3 linked regions of the Agarilytica rhodophyticola genome follow. The protein of the gene in region 1 interacts with the protein of each later gene in a pairwise test. Links are inferred from orthologs where the notes say so. Each region holds a gene or a part of one and is shown in the gene's direction. Other genes may lie near its edges. The genes, in order: ftsZ, rlmN and BVC89_RS03860.

Region 1 (4,496 bases):
TTGGCACAAAGTCATGAGTTAACTAAAAATTATTTAGTATTCACGGAAATTTTGGAAAATAGTCAACTAAAAGTAACGGGGATTAGTGTCGATAACAAAGGTTCGTGGAAAATCAAGATCGATGAAACTTTTAGTTTAGTTTTGGGTAGACAACGCATTTATGAGAGGTTAGAAAATTTTCAATACGTGTATGAACAACATCTTAAAGAACAAAAAACAAACATCTTGCGTATTGACATGCGTTATCAGCAAGGCTTGGCAGTGAAATGGAAAGAGTCGGCCTTGGTTGCCGCAAGTGCAGCACAATAATTATGAAATTTTTAGGGTGAGACGATGGCGAATTCAAGCGGAGGAAGAATGATTGTAGGTTTGGACATAGGAACGTCCAAGGTTGTGGCTATCGTCGGAGAAATCTCTCCAACAAACGAGTTGTCGATAGTTGGCATTGGCTCGCATAAATCTGTGGGTCTTAAAAAAGGTGTCGTGGTGAATATTGAGTCGACTGTACAGTCGATTCAGCGTGCAGTAGAAGAAGCGGAATTAATGGCGGGGTGTCAAATTCACTCAGTATTTGTAGGGATTGCCGGCAGCCATATTCGCAGTCTTAATTCACATGGCATTGTGGCGATTAAAGATCGCGAAGTGTATCCGCAAGATCTTGATCGTGTTATCGATGCTGCACAAGCAGTAGCGATTCCAGCAGATCAAAAAATCCTGCATATTTTACCGCAGGAATATTTGATCGATGACCAAGAAGGGGTGAAAGAGCCGCTTGGTATGTCAGGTGTTAGGCTAGAAGCAAAAGTTCATTTAGTGACTTGTGCCGTCAATGCTTCACAAAATATTGAAAAATGTATTCGCCGTTGTGGCCTTGAAGTAGAAGACATTATTTTAGAACAACTCGCTTCGAGTTATTCGGTGTTAACAGATGATGAAAAAGAATTAGGCGTTTGTTTAGTTGATATTGGCGGTGGCACGACAGATATTGCTATTTTTACAGAGGGTGCTATCCGTCATACCGGTGTTATTCCAATTGCTGGAGATCAGGTAACCAACGATATAGCTATGGCCTTGCGCACGCCAACGCAACATGCTGAAGAAATAAAAATACGTTATGCCTGTGCTTTGGCGAAACTTACAGGTATAGAAGAAACCATTAAAGTGCCAAGCGTTGGAGACCGGCCGGCGAGAGATTTATCCAGACAAGCTTTAGCAGAAGTGGTGGAGCCTCGCTACGATGAGTTGTTCACCCTGGTGCAAGCGGAATTAAGGCGTAGCGGTTATGAAGATTTAATTGCTGCAGGTATTGTTTTGACCGGTGGCACATCCAAAATGGAAGGTGTTATTGATCTGGCCGAAGAAATTTTTCACATGCCTGTGCGTTTAGGCGCGCCGCAAGATATACAAGGTTTAAAAGATATAGTTAACAATCCGATTTATTCTACAGGAGTTGGCCTATTGGTATACGGTAAAGACAAAGAAAAAGGTGTGCAGGGATCTTTTGTAAGCGAAGAGAGTGAAAGCACAATGAGCAAAATTAAATCGTGGTTTAGAAAAAATTTTTAAATTTTTTCAAAAAAGAATTTAAGGGGAAAGAAGAGGAACGCATATGTTTGAATTAGTTGATAATATCCCACAAAATGCAGTGATAAAAGTCGTCGGGATTGGCGGCGGCGGCGGCAACGCTGTTAAGCACATGATTTCAAACTCGATAGAAGGTGTTGAGTTTATTTGTGCAAATACGGACTCTCAAGCACTGAAAGATATCAATGCCGATACGGTGTTACAGCTTGGTAGTGGTATCACTAAAGGTCTTGGTGCGGGAGCCAATCCCGAGATTGGACGTCAAGCGGCGATGGAAGATAAAGAGCGCATTGCCGAAGTGCTTGATGGTTCGGATATGGTATTCATTACCGCTGGTATGGGTGGTGGTACTGGTACCGGTGGTGCTCCGGTTGTGGCTGAAGTGGCTCGCGAGCTGGGGATTTTAACCGTTGCCGTAGTGACTAAGCCTTTTCCTTTTGAAGGTAAAAAGAGAATGGCGCTTGCAGAAGAAGGTATTAAGCAATTGCAAGATCGCGTCGACTCATTAATTACCATACCTAATGAAAAGTTACTTGCTGTGCTCGGTAAAACCACCAGCTTGCTTGATGCATTTAAGTCAGCAAATGACGTATTACTGGGAGCAGTGCAAGGTATTGCGGATCTTATTATCCGTCCCGGTATGATCAATGTTGACTTTGCCGATGTTCGCACCGTGATGTCAGAAATGGGCATGGCAATGATGGGCAGCGGTCATGCTACCGGTGAGCAACGTGCGAGAGAAGCTGCTGAATCTGCAATTCGAAGCCCACTATTAGAAGATGTTAATCTGCAGGGGGCTCGTGGTATTCTTGTTAATATCACCGCAGGTATGGATCTATCTTTAGGCGAGTTTTCCGAGGTGGGTGATACCATTGAAGAATTTGCTTCCAGTGATGCGACTGTTGTTGTTGGTACCGTGATTGAGCCTGAGATGACAGACGAGATTCGCGTAACTGTTGTTGCCACAGGTTTAGGCGGGCCGATTGCTAAAGAAAAGCTTGAAACTAAAGTGGTTGTGGATAATACCCGTGGTGCCGATGGTCAGCCAAATTATGCCGCTCTCGATCGTCCACCTGCTTTACGCGCGAAAAAAGCGGCGACAGCTCAAAACAAGCAAACGCCACCTGCAGATGATATGGAATATTTAGATATCCCTGCTTTTTTGCGTAAGCAAGCCGATTAAGTTTTTGATGCATTCTTCTTAAGTTCTAAGGAAAAGATTTAGGGAGCATGTTTTAGAGAGCAACTCGATGCTGGATTATTGTTATCCAGCACGGAATTCCCCGTTCCGTATTGCGTTTCGTGTTACTTAGTTGCTCTCGAACTTTAGGTATGTTGGCGTGTCGAATATCTAGTTTTCATAAGGACGAGCCTACACAAGGAAAGGGTTAACTATAGGCGTAGATAGATTGATACGTGAAAATTAAGCATAGGTTGGACTATTACTTTTTATTGCTGTTTAATACGTAGCCAAATATTTGGACATAGTATCAGCTTCTGGTAAGATGCGCGGCCTTTTCGACAGTCGTTTTAATAGAGACCCTTCGTATGATCAAACAAAGAACCCTTAAAAATGAGATCCGAGCCACAGGTGTTGGTTTGCATACGGGGCAAAAGATTCATTTAACACTAAGGCCTGCGCCAATCGATTATGGCATTGTCTTTAGACGGGTTGACCTTGATCCCGCAGTTGATATTAAAGCTGCCGCTGAAAATGTTGGCGATACCACGCTGTCCACTACACTTATGAACGGTGAGGTTCGAGTATCCACCGTCGAACATTTAATGTCAGCGATGGCAGGTCTCGGTATCGATAATGCCATAGTTGAAGTTAGCGCCGATGAAGTACCCATTATGGATGGCAGTGCAGGGCCTTTTGTATTTTTGATTCAGTCAGCAGGCATACAAGAGCAAAACGCTGCTAAGAAATTCATCCGCATTAAAAAGAAACTAACGATCAAAGATGGTGATAAAGAGACAACTTTTCTGCCCTTTGATGGTTTTAAGGTTAATTTTAGTATAGATTTTGATCATCCAGTATTTAAAGACAGGAAATTAGACGCCAATGTCGACTTTTCAAGCACTTCTTTTGTTAAGGAAGTGTCCAGAGCACGCACTTTTGGTTTTATGCATGAAGTGGAATACCTGCGCTCCAAAGGTCTTGCTAAGGGTGGCAGTGTTGATAATGCCATCATTGTTGATAAATATCGGATATTGAATGAAGACGGTTTACGTTACGAAGATGAATTTGTTAAACATAAAATACTAGATGCAATCGGTGATCTATATTTACTTGGCACCAGTTTAATTGGTGAATATCGCGCACATAAATCTGGTCACGCACTCAACAACAAATCTCTGCTTGAGTTAATCAAGCGCACCGATACCTGGGATTTGGTCACTTTTGAAGAAGATAACGAATCTCCAATCTCTTATATAAAACCACTTGCGGCGGCGGTTTAGGCCTATATTTATAGTGGTTTTAGGCCAAATCACTACTTGGCTGTAAAAATCATCAACTGTCAATATTGGTATTTAATAAAAATTTGTGCCATGATTCACATCCTTTAACGAGAGTGGGTGACGGAAATGGGGACTTGTTCGTTGCCAAAAGAATAAATTTTATGCGTCTTTAGTACAAATTGGGATGCTTTTGTACTTATTTGGGTGTACTTGTTTAAGTGTGTTATATACTTAGAATTACTCGGAAAGACCAAATTTATCGATTTTTTGCCAGATGAAGATCATTGTTATAAGCAAGCGTCATAACAGCACCCGCAGTTTTAATGTTGGCGGGTGGACCCGTGCCTTTTTATCAATCTGTCTTCTCGGAATACCTATCGGCTCCTACCTGGGCTACCACAAGCTACTTAAAAACGACAAAAACATAGATTCCAGCATTACTCAAGCTT
Region 2 (4,554 bases), 230 kb from region 1 along the record:
TAAAGTCACTTTTGGTGTCTTTGTGCACGTTGTGTGCGTCGTGCCTCAGTGCCGCACCAAAGCCAACAGCGGCACCTCCCACAGCCATTGCGCCAATGCCCGCACCTATGCCTAGCCCTGCTCCAATCTGAGCCCCTGGTGCAGCCATAGCAGCGCCACTTGCGGCAGACAAACCGGCTCCTAAGCCTATCGCTCCAACCCCTGTCGCAATCTTTTTGTTACCCTCATATCGCATGTCTGCTCGTTGGTCTCGTACACTATTGCGTGTTTGGTTGTTTAGATCACGCCAAGCTTGCGTTGCGTTATTGAGTTGCTGCTTTGTGTATTGGGTGCCATCTCTAAGTTTGCCGTAGTTACCTTGATTTAGAGCGCTCTTCGATGGTGGAAACATATTTTTAACGGAATTAGAACGGAAATGGCTAACCAGCGCTTGTAGGGGCGTTTTTTTTTGTGCACCTTGTGTATTAAAATTTGAAACTGTATGGTGATTAGACAACCTTGGCAAATGAATGCTCATAGTTAAACTCCTGCTAAGTTTTTTTGATTGCTGCTAGCAGTGTGTAGATCTCGATAAATATTAGTTCGTCTGTTATTTCTGAGCCATTTAAGTAAAGCAATTTTTACAGGGAACTTTGATTGAAATTGTATATGTTGACGGTGATGTCTTAAAAGATTCCCTCATTTAAGCCGATGGCAAATGCCTGACCCAGATCGTAGAGTTGCTGCTGAAATTCCAGCTTAAAATCACCTTTAAGAATAAGGGCTTCTTGCACTTTACTCCAACCCAGCCCTTTGGTAATACTTTCGGTTGAACGCTGGGCGCCGGTGCCGTCTTTACCCGCTCGTATGACCAATGCGTAGGGTAGCCCACGTTTACTGTCAATTAAATCGTAATAAACTCGATCAAATAGATCTTTTAGTGCGCCGCTCATATAGCCAAAGTTTTCTGTAGTAAATAAGATCAGACCATCAGCTCTGGCAATCGCTTGTGCATCTGCATCAAAAGGTATTAAACATTCTACATCTATAATATTTGTGTCGTTTTTTGCGCCATCGAGCAAGGCTTGAGCTAGAGATTTTGTATTTTTTGAGGGTGTATGGGCTACGATTAGGAGTTTTTTCACGATAGCGCTCTATTTTTGGTGTAACAGCTTACTATTCTAACGCTTAAGCCCTTATAATTGCCGGATTTTGCGATGCCAAAAGTGTCGCAGCTGGAATTAATCAAAATATTGCTTGAGGAGTAAAACTTAATGAGCACAGAACGTACACTTTCAATCGTTAAACCCGATGCTGTAGGCAAGAACGTTATTGGAAAAATCTATAGCCGTTTTGAAGATGCGGGTTTAAAAATTGTTGCGGCTAAGATGATGCATTTGAGCGAAGAAAAAGCACAAGGCTTTTATGCTGAGCATAAAGAGCGTCCTTTCTTTGGTGAACTGGTTGAGTTTATGACTTCAGGCCCTGTTATGGTTCAGGTACTAGAAGGTGAAAATGCGGTAGTGCTCAACCGTGACTTGATGGGTGCGACTAACCCTGCCGATGCTGCAGAAGGCACTATCCGTAAAGATTACGCTGAATCGGTAGGCTGCAATGCGGTACACGGTTCTGATTCTCCTGAATCTGCGCAGCGAGAAATCGCCTATTTCTTCGCAGAAGACGAAGTCTGTCCACGCTAAGCCTTAGCGTAAAAAATAGTAAAATGTGAGGTACACACGTGAGTTCGGAGGTTAATATCAGTACGCCAGCAGACGCTCATCATGAGGGCAAGGTTAATTTCATGGGGATGAGTCAGGCCAAACTGGAGGCGTTCTTCATTGCTATTGGTGAAAAGCCTTTCCGAGCCACGCAAATCTTGAAGTGGATTCATCAATACGGAGTCACCAACTTCGATGAGATGACCAATGTGAGTAAAGTGTTGCGACAAAAGTTGCAGACACTGGCGTATATCGAAGCGCCTGACGTTATTCGCCAATGGGATTCCGCTGATGGCACTCGCAAATTCTTGATTAGGGTAGGTGGCGGCAATGCCATTGAAGCGGTCTATATTCCAGAGTCAGACCGCGGAACCTTGTGTGTATCGTCACAAGTTGGCTGTTCCTTAGATTGTAGCTTTTGTGCTACCGGTAAACAGGGCTTTAACCGCGATTTAAGTGCAGCTGAGATCATTGGTCAGGTGTGGCAAGCCGCACGATCTTTTGACCAATTTAAAGAAGGTTCTGTGCGCAGAATTACCAACGTCGTTATGATGGGAATGGGAGAGCCACTGCTCAATTTCGACAACGTGGTGGATTCTATGAATCTGATGATGAATGACTTTTGTTATGGTTTATCTAAACGACGAGTGACTCTCAGTACTTCCGGTGTTGTTCCGCAGTTAGATCGTCTCGGTGAATACACCGACGCGTGTCTGGCAATATCGCTACACGCCCCCAATGATGAATTGCGTAACCAATTGGTTCCGCTAAATAAAAAATACCCTATTGCAGAACTACTAGCATCAGCACAACGCTATATTGAAGGTTTGCCTGATAATCATAGAAAAATCACTATCGAATACACATTGATAGACCAACTTAACGATAGACCTGAGCATGCCCATGAATTGGCGGAGCTATTGCGTGATGTGCCGGTCAAAATTAACCTAATTCCTTTTAATCCATTCTCTTTATCGAATTATAAGCGTGTGAGTAATAATGCTCTGCGTCGTTTTCAAAAGATATTAATGGATGCTGGTTTTACCGCAACTATTAGAACTACTCGCGGTGATGATATCGATGCTGCATGCGGCCAGTTGGCGGGTAAAGTAAATGATCGCACTAGGCGCAGCGAAAGGTATAAGATAGACACTGTTGCCCTAGACGATTCAGATAGAGATGTTATACCAGTAAAAATTATTCCTGCACACAGCGAATCCTTGAAGCATTAGGGGCAGCATAAGGGCTAAGGCTTTATAACACAGAGCTATAACAATACTTTGAGTAAAGTTATGACAGAAAATATGGGAAATTTAAAAATTATAAAAGGTACAATGGACAAGCTAAAAGTAGTGAAGAAATATACTTTTAGACTTGCTACTACTATTATTTTTCTCAGCCTAACAGCCTGCGTTACGCACTCGGGAAGCACTGGCCCTAAAAAAGTCGACAAGGCCAAAGCGCTCGAATCTAATATTCGCTTGGGTATGGCATATTTGCAGCAAGAGCAGCGCGATAATGCCTTGCGCGCTTTCTCCAAGGCGCTAGAAATAGATAAGCGATCAGCTGAAGCTCATCAAGGAATGGCTCTCATACACAATCTTAATGGAGAGTACGATTTAGCGGAGAAAAGCTTCTTAAAAGCCCTTAAAGCTCGCTCTGATTTTTCTCGTTCTGATATTCAGTATACTTACGCACGGTTTTTAATAGATCGCAAGCGTTATAGTGAAGCTTTGCCTCTTCTCGAATCTGCCACTAAAGACTTAAGTTTCAGGCGTCGGCCTAATGCATTGTTTAGTCTCGCCCAATGTGCCGAAAAGATGGGAGATCGGAGTCGGGCGTTGGCAGCATATAAGCATGCTTTGAATCTCAATCCCCAGTTTGCCCCCGCTGCTTTGGAAATTGCGCACAAAAGTTTTGCCAGTGGTGATTACGCTAATGCCAAAAAGCACTTGGACATCTACAGTAAAAACTCTCGTCAGTCGGCGCGCAGTTTATGGCTGGGTATTCGTATCGAGCGTGTCTTTGGCAATACCGATAAAGAAGCAAGTTATGCCTTGGCGCTAAAAAATCTGCACCCATATTCGCGCGAATATCTAAAGTATAAAAAGCTCATTGAATCGAATAAATAAACGTCTATGAATGCATCCCAAGCAGAAGTATCGAGTGTGTTAGAAGATTGGAGTCAATTGCGCAAAAGTGTAGGTGTGTCGTTGGAGGAAATTTCCAGCCAAACACATATTCCTATCCGTAAGTTGGAAGCCTTAGAACGCCATGAGTTCGATAAGCTCGGCACTACTACCTTTATTTCTGGTTATATAAGACGCTATGCAAAAATCATTAAGCAAGATCCTCAAGTCTTGCTACAGGTTTATCTCGATACATTACCCCCTCAAGCTGCGGATGTAGTTAACGAGACAAAAACCGTCATTGGCAGCAAGTCGACCTCTCAAGTAGCATGGAAGAAAATAGGGATATTACCCTTTGTTGTTTTCGCCATTGTAATCTGGGGTGGTGTCATGTTTTTTATGAAGGACAACAGTTCTGATAACCGTGCTATCACAGCTCAAGATACAGCTGCTGAGCAAACTGAAGGAAGAGCCAGTAATCAAAGTCCACAAGAAAACGAGGCTATGACTGGCGACGAAACAAACGAACCATCATCTCAAGGTAACTCTGCGCAAAGTGTTGATACGGATCTCGTTAGCCCGACAGCTGAAGGGGCTAATGTATCAACATCTGTTCAAAGCCTATCCGATGCGCCCGAAGCCGCTGCTAGTATCGCTACTCCCAGGCCACTACTAACACCTGCAACAACACCAGAACCGACACCAGTCGCAACAGTCGCTGCAACTCC
Region 3 (4,688 bases), 1.4 Mb from region 1 along the record:
GAGGGATTGGTAAATCTTAATCGCATCCTCAACAGCTTGTTGAACACTTGAATTGAGACCTTCGCTGAAATATTCTTGCGGTACACCGATGGTAAGACCGTCGAGTTTTTCATCGAGTTGTGCTGTGTAATCCCTAACTGGCTCATCGATGCAGGTGGAATCTTTGGCATCGTAACTGGCCATAACATTGAGCATTAGCGCCGCATCTTCAGCGCTGCGAGTCATGACACCACCTTGGTCGAGGCTCGATGCAAAAGCGATCATCCCCCAGCGAGAAACACGCCCATAGGTAGGTTTCAAACCAGTAATCCCGCACATACTCGCAGGCTGGCGAATAGAACCACCGGTATCGGTAGCTGTGGCCCCCGGTGCTAGGCGGGCTGCGACACAGGCGGCGGAGCCACCCGAAGAGCCACCAGGAACACTGTCTTCTGCCCAGGGGTTTTTAACCGGGCCAAAATAGCTGCTTTCATTGGACGAGCCCATGGCAAATTCATCCATATTGGTTTTACCCAACATAACCACGCCTGCATCCATATAATTTTGCACAACTGTAGCATTATAAGGCGGAGCAAAATTATGTAGCATTTTTGAGCCGCATGTGGTCAGAACACCTTCAGTGCAAAAAATATCTTTATGGGCGATAGGTACACCACACATAACATGTGCATTTCCTTGTGCTAATAATTGATCAGCTTTATCTGCTTGCTCCAGTGCTTGCTGTTCCGTAATAGAAATAAAGGCATTGTAATTTTCGTTAAGAGATTTGATTCTATTTAGCAAATGCTGGGTGATTTCTTTACTAGAAAATTCTTTTGCTCGCAATTTGCGGCTTATATCAGCGATAGTTAAATTATGCATTGCGTTTGCTCGTGCGCTTACGTCTATGAATGAGGAGTTGTATATGACAGATTAGGATGAAATTAATAGCGTATGGCATAGGGGTTACCCCGATTATTTAATCACCCTACTACTTACTTCACCGTGTTACTCGATTACTTTAGGAACTAGATAGAGGCCATCTTCGGTGGCAGGTGCAATAGCTTGAAAATCGTTGCGTCTATCCGCTTCGCTTACCACGTCTTTGCGGAGAGTTTGTACGGCATCGAGGGGGTGTGCCATGGGTAATACATCATCTGTGTCGACGGCTTGCAATTGGTCTACTAAACTGAGCACTTCGTTAATACTCTTTGCCGTTTGCTCAAGCGTTTCGTCGTTAATTTCTAATTTTGCCAACTTCGCCAGATTTTGAATTTCTTTCGCTTCCACACTACTCTCTCTGTTCATATCCGGGGTTATTTTTACGAGTACTGATACTCGTATCTGATCGAACGCGCTACGTTATCATATTTGCGCCTTGCTCAAAATCCCTACCATTGATAGAGTGCGATAATTTTAGCGTGATCATGGCCAGTTAACAGGTCTTACGCGAAGTTAAGCCTATAATTATTAAAAAATTGCAGCACAATAGATTTTTTAATTTTATTTATTAACATAACAACACATTGAAAGGCTTTTTAACAGCAAGTTAAAAAGCTGGATAGTGAATCACTTATAGCATCATTCAAACAGGTTATTACTCAATATGATGAAGCGTCTGCGAGGCTTGTTCTCCAATGATTTATCGATCGATCTGGGAACGGCAAACACTCTCATTTACGTGCGTGAAAAAGGAATAGTACTTGATGAACCATCTGTGGTAGCAATTCGAAATGTTAACGGACAGAAATCAGTAGAGGCTGTCGGTATAGCAGCTAAACGTATGCTGGGGCGCACACCCGGTAATATCACAGCCATTCGCCCCTTAAAAGACGGTGTTATTGCAGATTTCCAAGTGACTGAGAAGATGTTGCAGCACTTTATTCGTAAAGTTCATGAACACAGTTGGTTTCAGCCAAGTCCCAGAGTACTAATTTGTGTGCCTTGCCTTTCAACAGAAGTAGAGAAGCGAGCTATCAGGGAATCTGCTCTAAGTGCAGGCGCCCGCGAAGTGCGACTTATCGAGGAGCCGATGGCGGCGGCAATCGGTGCAGGCTTGAGAGTGGATGAAGCTACAGGCTCAATGGTTATCGATATTGGTGGCGGTACCACAGAGATAGCGATTATCTCATTGAACGGAGTAGTGTTATCGGATTCTGTTAGAATCGGCGGCGACCGTTTTGATGAAGCTATTGTTAATTATGTCAGACGAAAATATGGCAGCGTGATCGGTGATGCAACGGCTGAGCGAATTAAACAAGAGATTGGTTGTGCCTACGCGGGTAGTGAAGTGTTAGAGATCGACGTGAGAGGCCGAAATTTAGCCGAGGGGATTCCCAAAAGCTTTACTTTAAACAGTGATGAGATTCTTGAAGCCATGCAAGAGCCTCTAGCGGGTATTGTTCAGTCGATAAAAAGTGCATTAGAACTTTCTCCGCCTGAATTGGCATCAGATATTGCGGAAACAGGTATTGTTATTACGGGCGGTGGGGCACTGCTGCGTGATCTGGATAGGCTATTAACCGAAGAGACGGGGCTGCCTGTGGTTGTAGCTGAAGATCCATTGACCTGTGTTGCCAGAGGTGGTGGTCGTGCCATGGAATTAATGGATCAATACAATATTGATTTAGTCTATTAAACACATTAAATAAACTATCTCATTAGCGAGATAGTTTATTTAACAAGCCATGTTGACTTTGTTAAAAATAAGAACTCAAAAAGCTTTTTCATTGTTATTTGCATTTAAGTTGTACAATATATAGGGGAAGTATATTTTTTGTTCTAACTTTTGCGTCGGAGAATATTATTAAACCGCTGTTTTCCAAAGGTCCATCACCAGGGACTAGAACGGCAATCCTCGCCTTAGTGTCGTTAATGATATCCCTGATGTATTTATTTACCGACTGGCTTGACCCTATTAAAGGACACGCCCAGGATATTGTCGCTCCCCTTTATTGGATATCTAACTTTCCCAATCAGCTCGATGAGTGGGCCGATAATAGACTGACCTCAAGAGAGCGCTTGATCCAGGAAAATGAATCGCTGCAAACTGAAAATATTGTGCTCAAACGTAAACTTCAGCTCAATGCATCTCTCGCTGCTGAAAATGTCAGATTGAGACAGCTACTTAATTCTGCTGATACGCTTGAAGATCGAGTGCTTATCGCTGAAATTATTGGCCGTTCACCCGATCCCCTTATGCATCAGGTAATTGTCAACCGCGGCAGTGAGCATGGTGTATACGAAGGTCAGGCCTTGGTTGATGCCAAAGGCTTAATGGGGCAAGTGGTGGTGGTTGGGCAACGCAGCTCGAAAGTCTTACTCATTACCGATTCGACACATGCCTTGCCTGTGCAGATTAATCGTAATGGTGAGCAATTGATTGCCGAGGGCCTTGGCGGAAGAACCTATGAGTTGGCGCTTCCTTACGTGGCAAATACTTTAGATATTGTTGTGGGAGATTTGCTTGTGAGCTCTGGCCTCGGGCAACGTTTTCCCGTGGGTTATCCTGTTGCCGAAGTGGTGGAAGTTCTGAAAGATCCTTCCAGGCGCTTTGCTAAAGTTGTTACCAAGCCCATGGCAGATATTAGTCGCAGTCGCCATGCCTTGTTAATTTTTGATAGTCCTCCCTTAGGGGCTTTATATGAATAGGTGGGCTATAAATGAAATCTTTGAAGAGTTAATCGGTGCCTAAACGCCATCAACTAGTATCGTATTATTGGCTTGTTTTTGCCACGCTAGCACTTGGCTTGCTCGTCGCTATTTATCCTATTTCAAGTAACTATGCTCTATTGCGGCCAGAATTTTTATGTCTGTTCGTCGTCTATTGGGTCACTCACACACCCCAGTACTTCGGTGTTTTTATTGCGTGGTTTGCCGGGATGATTCAAGACCTTGCCGAAGGTGTGGTATGGGGAGCCCATGCCGTAGCGCTGTCTATTGTGGCTTACATATGCTTAGTGGCATATCAGCGTATTAAGAATTATTCGGTGTGGCATCAAACCTTATGGATCTTTGTGCTAGTGGGTTTCCATCAGGTTATGTCAAATTGGGTGTTAGGTCTGGCTGGCTATAAGGGAGAGCCCCTTGATATCATTGTCTCTACTACCGTGAGTGCACTATTTTGGCCTTTGATTTTTTTCTCGATAAATCGTATCCGTTTGCACTACCGAATGTATTAGGGCCTGTTAACAAGCCCTAGTGTGAACAGGTTCTAGCCGGCCCTCATCGATTACCTTAACTTATGGCTTAATATATGAATATTTTACTCGCCTCAAAATCACCCAGACGGCGTGAACTGTTGAGTCAAATTGGCGTCGGATATATAACAGCTGATGTTGACGTACCAGAGCAACATAACCCCACTGAACTACCTGAAGCTTATGTTCGTCGATTAGCAATGGACAAATCTAAAGCGGGCAGTAAAGTGCGACCCGACCTTCCTTCTTTGGGAGCGGATACCGTTGTATGTTGTGATGATGTGATACTTGAGAAGCCGGCACATCTTGCAGATTGTAAACGCATGTTAAGTATGCTTTCAGATCGCACTCATAAGGTGATGACAGGAGTGGCTGTTTGCTTTGGTGGCCAGCAATGGGTTGAATGCAGTATTACCGAAGTAAAATTTCGCGCCATTAGCGATAATGAGATAGAAGCTTATTGGGCGAGTGGCGAACCATGCGATAAAGCAGGGGCTTATGCTATTCAAG

The links.
Region 2: the proteins of ftsZ (region 1) and rlmN interact in binary tests that used the Escherichia coli proteins (3 or more experiments, as listed by UniProt). The link is inferred for Agarilytica rhodophyticola from one-to-one orthologs.
Region 3: the proteins of ftsZ (region 1) and BVC89_RS03860 interact in binary tests that used the Escherichia coli proteins (3 or more experiments, as listed by UniProt). The link is inferred for Agarilytica rhodophyticola from one-to-one orthologs.

The regions. Positions count from the first base shown.
Region 1 is NZ_CP020038.1:2,258,904-2,263,399, forward strand. What follows is about bases 911-3,688. They hold ftsZ (cell division protein FtsZ), read left to right. Parts: upstream 911-1,609; coding sequence 1,610-2,767; downstream 2,768-3,688. Other genes in these bases: ftsA (cell division protein FtsA), read left to right, coding at 911-1,566; lpxC (UDP-3-O-acyl-N-acetylglucosamine deacetylase), read left to right, coding at 3,133-3,688. Outside these bases: BVC89_RS09565 (cell division protein FtsQ/DivIB), read left to right, coding at 1-309; more of ftsA, read left to right, coding at 334-910; more of lpxC, read left to right, coding at 3,689-4,047; BVC89_RS09585 (M23 family metallopeptidase), read left to right, coding at 4,322-4,496. UniProt on the Escherichia coli protein: Essential cell division protein that forms a contractile ring structure (Z ring) at the future cell division site. The regulation of the ring assembly controls the timing and the location of cell division.
Region 2 is NZ_CP020038.1:2,489,811-2,494,364, forward strand. The notes cover bases 988-3,823. They hold rlmN (dual-specificity RNA methyltransferase RlmN), read left to right. Parts: upstream 988-1,717; coding sequence 1,718-2,929; downstream 2,930-3,823. Other genes in these bases: BVC89_RS10525 (flavodoxin family protein), read right to left, coding at 988-1,124; ndk (nucleoside-diphosphate kinase), read left to right, coding at 1,254-1,679; pilW (type IV pilus biogenesis/stability protein PilW), read left to right, coding at 2,990-3,823. Also shown: BVC89_RS10520 (hypothetical protein), read right to left, coding at 1-517; more of BVC89_RS10525, read right to left, coding at 666-987; more of pilW, read left to right, coding at 3,824-3,829; BVC89_RS30555 (RodZ domain-containing protein), read left to right, coding at 3,836-4,554.
Region 3 is NZ_CP020038.1:908,105-912,792, forward strand. The notes cover bases 632-3,601. They hold BVC89_RS03860 (rod shape-determining protein), read left to right. Parts: upstream 632-1,585; coding sequence 1,586-2,617; downstream 2,618-3,601. Other genes in these bases: gatA (Asp-tRNA(Asn)/Glu-tRNA(Gln) amidotransferase subunit GatA), read right to left, coding at 632-861; gatC (Asp-tRNA(Asn)/Glu-tRNA(Gln) amidotransferase subunit GatC), read right to left, coding at 988-1,287; mreC (rod shape-determining protein MreC), read left to right, coding at 2,716-3,601. Also shown: more of gatA, read right to left, coding at 1-631; more of mreC, read left to right, coding at 3,602-3,630; rod shape-determining protein MreD, read left to right, coding at 3,666-4,160; BVC89_RS03875 (Maf family protein), read left to right, coding at 4,235-4,688. UniProt on the Escherichia coli protein: Forms membrane-associated dynamic filaments that are essential for cell shape determination. Acts by regulating cell wall synthesis and cell elongation, and thus cell shape.